Regions from separate parts of the Mesorhizobium sp. M2A.F.Ca.ET.043.02.1.1 genome, predicted to be linked through region 3. Evidence: predicted binding sites of a transcription regulator. Region 3 holds the regulator's gene; each other region holds the start of a gene.

The links. The regulator PhoB, encoded in region 3, activates phosphate uptake and scavenging genes when phosphate is short. The targets are predictions, from matches to a motif close to TGTCATNNANCTGTCAT.
Region 1: a site for PhoB is predicted at 1,013-1,029, ahead of phnF (phosphonate metabolism transcriptional regulator PhnF). Genes of this name have one in related genera too.
Region 2: a site for PhoB is predicted at 1,306-1,322, ahead of EJ068_RS29190 (RNA degradosome polyphosphate kinase). Genes of this name have one in related genera too.

The regions. Positions count from the first base shown of each region.
Region 1 is NZ_CP034445.1:1,954,338-1,956,597, forward strand. It holds gene EJ068_RS32545 (hypothetical protein) at 1-65, shown strand, start outside; gene phnF (phosphonate metabolism transcriptional regulator PhnF) at 239-976, opposite strand; gene phnG (phosphonate C-P lyase system protein PhnG) at 1,111-1,572, shown strand; gene phnH (phosphonate C-P lyase system protein PhnH) at 1,572-2,183, shown strand; gene EJ068_RS09290 (carbon-phosphorus lyase complex subunit PhnI) at 2,185-2,260, shown strand, end outside.
Region 2 is NZ_CP034445.1:6,053,989-6,056,248, reverse strand. It holds gene EJ068_RS29190 (RNA degradosome polyphosphate kinase) at 1-1,151, opposite strand, end outside; gene EJ068_RS29185 (zinc-finger domain-containing protein) at 1,401-1,646, shown strand; gene EJ068_RS29180 (FAD-dependent monooxygenase) at 1,654-2,260, shown strand, end outside.
Region 3 is NZ_CP034445.1:2,238,847-2,241,106, forward strand. It holds gene EJ068_RS10645 (ROK family protein) at 1-505, shown strand, start outside; gene phoB (phosphate regulon transcriptional regulator PhoB) at 668-1,357, opposite strand; gene phoU (phosphate signaling complex protein PhoU) at 1,375-2,082, opposite strand; gene pstB (phosphate ABC transporter ATP-binding protein PstB) at 2,103-2,260, opposite strand, start outside.

The DNA.
Region 1 (2,260 bases), 280 kb from region 3:
CCGTCGCAAGGAAGCTCCTGGTCGTCCTCAACGCCATCATGCGCGACAAAACCGCATTCGCGTGAACACAGTTGCCATGCCGTGACCTTCGAAGCTCTGCGACGATCCAGAATTCTGCTCTGTCGCATTCCACGGTCGAGGTAACGGAATGGATCCTCGGGTCTGCGCTCCGCTTCGCGTCGCTCCGCCCGTGGATGACGACCCCGAGATTATCGCACTGGAGTGATGATGGGCGGGACTAATCGCCAGCCGACAGCCTCAGTTCCACCCGCTCCGCCGGGAACCTCGACTCCGCGAACTGGATCGGCTCACCGCCGAGTGTGACGTTGACGGCGACGGTGACCAGCAAGATGGCGCCCGGCTGCAGATCGAGCGCTGCGAGGTCGTCGGCGTCGGCATGGCGTGCCGACAGCACCGTCGAGTGCCGCAGATAATCATTGACGCCGAAGCGCTTCAGCGAGGCGGTGATCGATCCCGTTTCCGCCATTGCCGCCTCGATGCCGGCGAAGCGCTTGGCGTCGAACCAGGTCGTCGCGCGCGACACCGCGTGACCGTCGGCCTCGCCGCGCGTCTCCAGCCGGATGACGGCCGCGCCCTTGGCAAGGCCCAGCGCCTCGGCGATGCGCCGGCTGGCCGGCTCCGTCGAGGACGACAACAGCGCAATATGCCGCTCGCTCGTCTGCCCCTGCAGCCCGGTCGAGAAGCGCGTGCGCGCGCCGATCGGATAGGACAGCCGCTTGCGCGACAGGACGAAGGTGCCGCGGCCCTGCTCGGCCTTCAGCACGCCTTCCTGCACCAATGCTGCAATGGCGCTACGCACCGTGTGGCGGTTGACGCCGTATCGTTCCGCCAACGCGACTTCGGGCGGCAGCGCCGCGTTCTCGGCGAAATCGCCGCTCGCGATCCCCTGCAGGATCCGGTCGGCGATCTGCCGCCACAGCGACACGCCGTTGCGCCTTTCGATGCTGCTCGCCAGTCCGGTCACCCATCGCCCCCAAGCATTTTTCCGGGTTGTCATCCACCCGTCATGGACTCCCGTTACCAGATAAGTATAATTTGTATAGTTGTCTATATCAATAGACAAATTTTACGCATGCAGGGAGCAATGCCATGCGAGGACAGGAAGCGCGCGAGCAGGCCGGGCGGAAAGCCTTGATGGAGACGCTGGCGCATGCCGAAGCCGATGAGATCGCGCGCCTGTGGAACGAAGCGGGCCTGCCTTCCGAGGCCGAGCTCTTGCGCGGCCCCGAGACCGGACTGGTGACGGTACGCGGGCGCATCGGCGGCGGTGGCGCGCCGTTCAATGTCGGCGAGGCGACCGTCACCCGCGCCACGGTGCGGCTGCACTCCGGCCAGGTCGGCCATTCCTACGCGCTCGGCCGCGACAAGGACAAGGCCAGGCTCGCCGCAATCGCCGACGCGCTGTGGCAGGACCCGCCGCAGCGTGAAGCAGTCGAGACGAAGCTCGCCGCGCCTTTGCGCGCGGCGCTCGATGCGGCGCGCGAGACGCGGCGCGTCGAGACGGCGGCCACGAAAGTGGATTTCTTCACCATGGTGCGCGGAGAGGACTGATGGATATCGCCACGCAATCGATCGACGGCGGCTTCGCCGAGCCAGTCTTCAACGCGCAAACCGTCTTCCGCGCCATCATGGACGCGATGGCGCGCCCAGGCTCCGTGCAGGCCCTGCCGCAACTCACCCGCCCGCCGGCGCCATTGTCGGCGACGGCCGGGGCCGTGGCGCTCTCGCTCTGCGACAATGACACCCCGCTCTGGCTCGATCCGCCGCTGCAGGCGGAAGCTTCGGTCAAGGCCTGGCTCGGCTTCCACACCGGCGCGCCCTTGGCCAACACGCCGGCCGACGCGCATTTCGCCCTGATCGCCAATCCGAAGGAGATGGCCGCGCTAGACGGTTTTGCGCAAGGCACGCAGGAATACCCCGACCGCTCGACGACGCTGATCCTCCTGGTCGACGACCTCGCTTCGGGCCCGTCGCTGCTGCTTGAGGGCCCCGGGATCGAAAAAACGTCGATGATCGCGCCTCCGGGCATGCCGCGCCATTTCGTCGAGCAGTGGAAGCAGAACAACCAGCGTTTCCCGCGCGGCGTCGACATCATCCTGGCAGCGCCAGGCAGCCTCGCCTGCCTGCCGCGCACCACCCGCATCAAGTCGATGGAGGCATGACATGTATGTCGCGGTGAAAGGTGGCGAAGCCGCCATTGCCAATGCCCACCGCCTGCTGGCCGACCGCCGCCGCGGCG
Region 2 (2,260 bases), 2.9 Mb from region 3:
TTGATCGCCACCACCTCCGGGTCGGCGGCGGCCTGGCGCAGGAACTGCACCACCACGTCGAAGGATTCGTAAGGGTGGTGGACGATGATGTCCTTCTCGCGGATGGCGGCCAGGCAGTCGCCGCCATGCTCGCGGATGCGTTCGGGAAAGCGCGGATTGTAGGGGGTGAACTTCAGGTCGTCGCGCGGAATGGCGACGATCTCGGAAATCTGGTTGAGCGCCAGCGGACCGGTGAGCACGCTGATGCGGCTCGCCGAGACGCCGAGCTCGCCGGCGACGAAATCGCGCAATTCCGCCGGCATCAGCGTGTCGAACTCGATACGGATCACCGAACCGCGGCGCCGCCGCTTCAGCGCCGTCTCGAACAGGCGCACGAGGTCTTCCGATTCTTCCTCGACCTCGATATCGCTGTCGCGGATGATGCGGAACGTGCCCGAGCCCTTGACCTCATAGCCGGGGAACAGCTTGCCGATATAGAGGCCGACCGCCTCCTCCAGCGGGATGAAGCGCACATGGCGCTTGCGGTCCGGCAGGCGAATGAAACGCCTGAGCGCAACCGGCAGGCGCAAGAGCGCGCTCATCTCCTCACCGTTCTTGCGATGGCGCAATTGCAAGGCGATGGAAAAGCCGAGATTGGGGATGAAGGGAAACGGGTGCGCCGGGTCGATCGACAGCGGCGTCAGCACCGGGAAGACCTGTTCCTGGAAATGCTCCTCCAGCCAGGTCTTCTCATCCTTGGTCAGCGCGTCGCGGGTGATGCTTTCGATGCCTTCCTTGTTGAGCAGGGCCATCAGCGCCGAGAGGCTCTTCTGCTGGTCCTCCTGCAGGCGCTCGACCTCGCGCAGCAGCTGCTCGAGCTGCTGCTCGGGCGTGCGGCCATCCGGGCTCTTCAACGCGATCCCTTCGCGCACCTGACCGGCAAGGCCGGCAACGCGGACCATGAAGAACTCGTCGAGATTGGCGGCCGAGATCGACAGGAAGCGGACGCGTTCGAGCAGCGGATGATGATCGTTGAGCGACTCTTCCAGCACGCGGCGATTGAACTGAAGCCAGGAGAATTCGCGGTTGACGAAACGGTCGGGATTGCCGCCGTCGGGGCTCGCCGCCTCGACGGTGATGAACTCGCTCTGCACCGGCTTCAGTTCGTTCATGTTTCCCGCTCTTGCCCGCAACCGCCCGAGGGAGCGCCGCATCTTGCCGTCCGGCGACGCCCTAACATCTCTTTGTGACGCATGATCGTCACGGAATCGCTCCGTGCCAGCCTCACGCGCTTAACCGGCTCAACTTATCCTCTGCCAGCCTTTTGCGACAGTTTGATTTCATCGATCTTGCAAACTGGCATGTTATGCTCCAGATGCAGGCGGGTCACACCCACTGGCCGAACCCGATTGGAGACGACGATGGCAGGCGGTAGCATTCCCCATTTCCAGAACGACGCGGGCCATCCGGTCATCGAGATCGGCGTCAAGGAATTCATGTGCACCGGCGCCAACCCGCCTTTCGATCACCCGCACGTGTTCCTCGACATGGGTGACGACAATGAAAAGGTCTGCCCCTACTGCTCGACGCTTTATCGCTATTCGCCGTCGCTGAAGGCGACAGAAACGCAGCCAGCCGGCTGCCTCTATGTCGACCAGGCCGCCTGAGCCGACCATGATTGAAGCACGGTCCCGGCAAGTCGTCATAGCCGGGGCCGGCATCGCCGGATTGACGGCAGCACTTGCCTTCGCTGAGCGCGGCTTGCCGGTCAAATTGTTCGAGCAGGCCAAGCAGCTCCAAGCGGCCGGGTCCGGCCTCCAGCTGGCTCCCAACGCAACCCGCATCCTGCGCCGGCTTGGCGTGCTCGACCGTCTGTTGCCCAACGCGGTCCGGCCCGAAGCGGTGGTGCTGAAGGATGCGAAAAGCCTGCGTGAGCTGGCCCGCGTGCCGCTTGGACAGGCGGCCGAGAAGCGCTGGGGCGCGCCCTATCTGGTGGCGCACCGCGCCGACCTGCAGGCGGCCATGGCGGAGGAAATGGCAGGGCGGTCGGATATCGAGCTCGTTACCGGTGCGCGGGTGACAGGCATCGCCGCCGACCAGCGAAGCGTGACCGCGACGGTAGAGGCCGACGGCAAAACCACGTCGATTGCAGCCGGCCTGCTGGTTGGAGCCGATGGCGTCTGGTCGACGGTTCGCGCGCAGCTTGCGGCCCGGGACTCCGCCTTCGCGAGAAGCCGCTTCTCGGGCCGACTGGCCTGGCGCACCACCGTGGCGGTCGACA
Region 3 (2,260 bases):
GTTCGGCCACATGATCCATCGTCCGGGCGGCGCGCTTTGCCGCTGCGGCCGCCGCGGCTGCGTCGAGGCCTATGCCGGCAACTACGCGATCTGGCGCAGCGCCATGGGGATAAGCGAGGACGCCGCACCGACCGATGTCGGTGACGCCGACATGCGCGCGCTGGCCGCAAAGGCCCGACAGGCGGACGGCCCCGAACGGGAAGCCTATCGTCGGGCCGGCGAGGCGCTGGGCTTCGGTCTTGGCAGCCTGTTCGCCCTCATCGACCCGGCGCCGGTCGCCATGGTCGGCGTCAGCGCGGCCGCCTTCGACCTGATCGAGCCGGCGCTGAGGGAGGCGATCGCCCAGACCGCCGGCGGCCAGCACTCGAGCTCGATCTCCTTCGACACCGAGCCGAACGAGCTGCCGCTGATCCGCGAAGGCTGCGCCACCCGCGCGCTGACCTTCGTCGACCAGGAGATTTTCGCGCCGGGTGTCCAGGCAAGAGCGGGCAAGCACGTCGCATAAGCCGCAAGCTCAAGCGCCGGGATATGCTGAGATTCCGGTCAGGCCGAGTCGAAAATGGTGGATTCCGAGAACCGGAGCGGAGCGTACTTTTTGGTACGTGAGTACCGGAAGCGCAGGAAGCCGCCATTCGCAGGCCGGCCTCACCTGAATATCAGCATATCCCTAGTCTTCCCGGATTGCATAACCCGCCCCGCGGATGGTGCGGATGACGTCGGGCATGCGGCCGTTGTTGACGGCCTTGCGCAGGCGGCCGACATGCACGTCCACGGTGCGCTCGTCGATATAGATCGTCTCGCCCCAGACATTGTCGAGCAGCTGGCTGCGCGAGAACACGCGGCCGGGATGCCGCATCATGAATTCGAGCAGGCGGAACTCGGTCGGGCCGAGCCTGATCTCGCTCTTCTTGCGATAGACGCGGTGCGATTCGCGGTCGAGCACGATGTCGCCGACCTTGAGCACGCTGGACAGCACCTCGGGCTTGGCGCGGCGCAGCAGCGCCTTGACGCGCGCCATGAACTCCGGCGTCGAGAACGGCTTGACCAGATAGTCGTCGGCGCCGGTGGACAAACCTCGAACCCGATCGCTTTCTTCACCGCGCGCGGTCAGCATGATGATCGGCAGCCGCTCGGTCTCGGGCCGCATCCTGAGACGCCGGCAGAGCTCGATGCCGGAGACCGCCGGCACCATCCAGTCGAGCACGAGCAGGTCGGGAACATTTTCCTGAAGGCGGATTTCGGCCTCGTCGCCGCGGGTCACCACTTCCACCTGGTAACCCTCGGATTCGAGGTTGTAGCGGAGCAGCACCCCCAGCGGCTCCTCGTCCTCCACCACCATGATGCGTGGCGCGATCATCGGGGTAACCTTTTCCGTCAGGCGGCCGGCGCCGACATTGCCGTCTCGTCCTGCTTGGGACGGTTGGCGGGCAATTGCGTGCCGGTCAGCACATAATAGGCGTTCTCGGCGATGTTGGTCACATGGTCACCGATGCGCTCGAGGTTCTTGGCGCAGAACAGAAGATGCGTGCAAGCGGTGATGTTGCGTGGATCTTCCATCATGTAGGTCAACAGCTCGCGGAAGACGGAGGTGTATTTGACGTCGATGCGTTCGTCGTCGTTGCGAAGCTTGGCCAGCGCCGTGGCATCACCCACCGTATATTCCTGAATCACGCCCTGGACCTGGATCAGCACCAGTTGCGCCATGGAATCGATCGAATGCGTGAGGTCGCGCGGGGCAGTGCTGACGCCGACTGACCCGACGCGCTTGGCGATGTTCTTGGCGAGATCGCCGATGCGTTCGAGGTCGCCCGCCATGCGTATCGAGCCGACCACGTGGCGAAGATCGTCCGCCATCGGCTGGCGCTTGGCGATCAGCGTGATGGCGCGGTCGTCAAGCTCGCGCTGACGCGCGTCCATGATGGCATCGTCGGAGACGACGCGCTGCGCCAGCGCATTGTCGCTTTCGAGCAGGGCCCTGGTCGAGCCGCCGACCATGGAGCCGGCGAGATCGCCCATGTCGTTGATGAGCCGGCTGATCTGCCTCAGATCCTCGTCGAACGAGGCGACGGTATGTTCGGCCATGATGTTGTCCTCGTATGAGCTCAGCCGAAGCGGCCGGTGATGTAGTCCTGGGTGCGCTTCTCGCGGGGCGAGGTGAATATCTTCTCGGTCCGGTCGAATTCCACCAGCTCGCCCAGATACATGAACGCCGTCTGCCGCGACACGCGCGCCGCCTGCTGCATGTTGTGGGTGACGATGA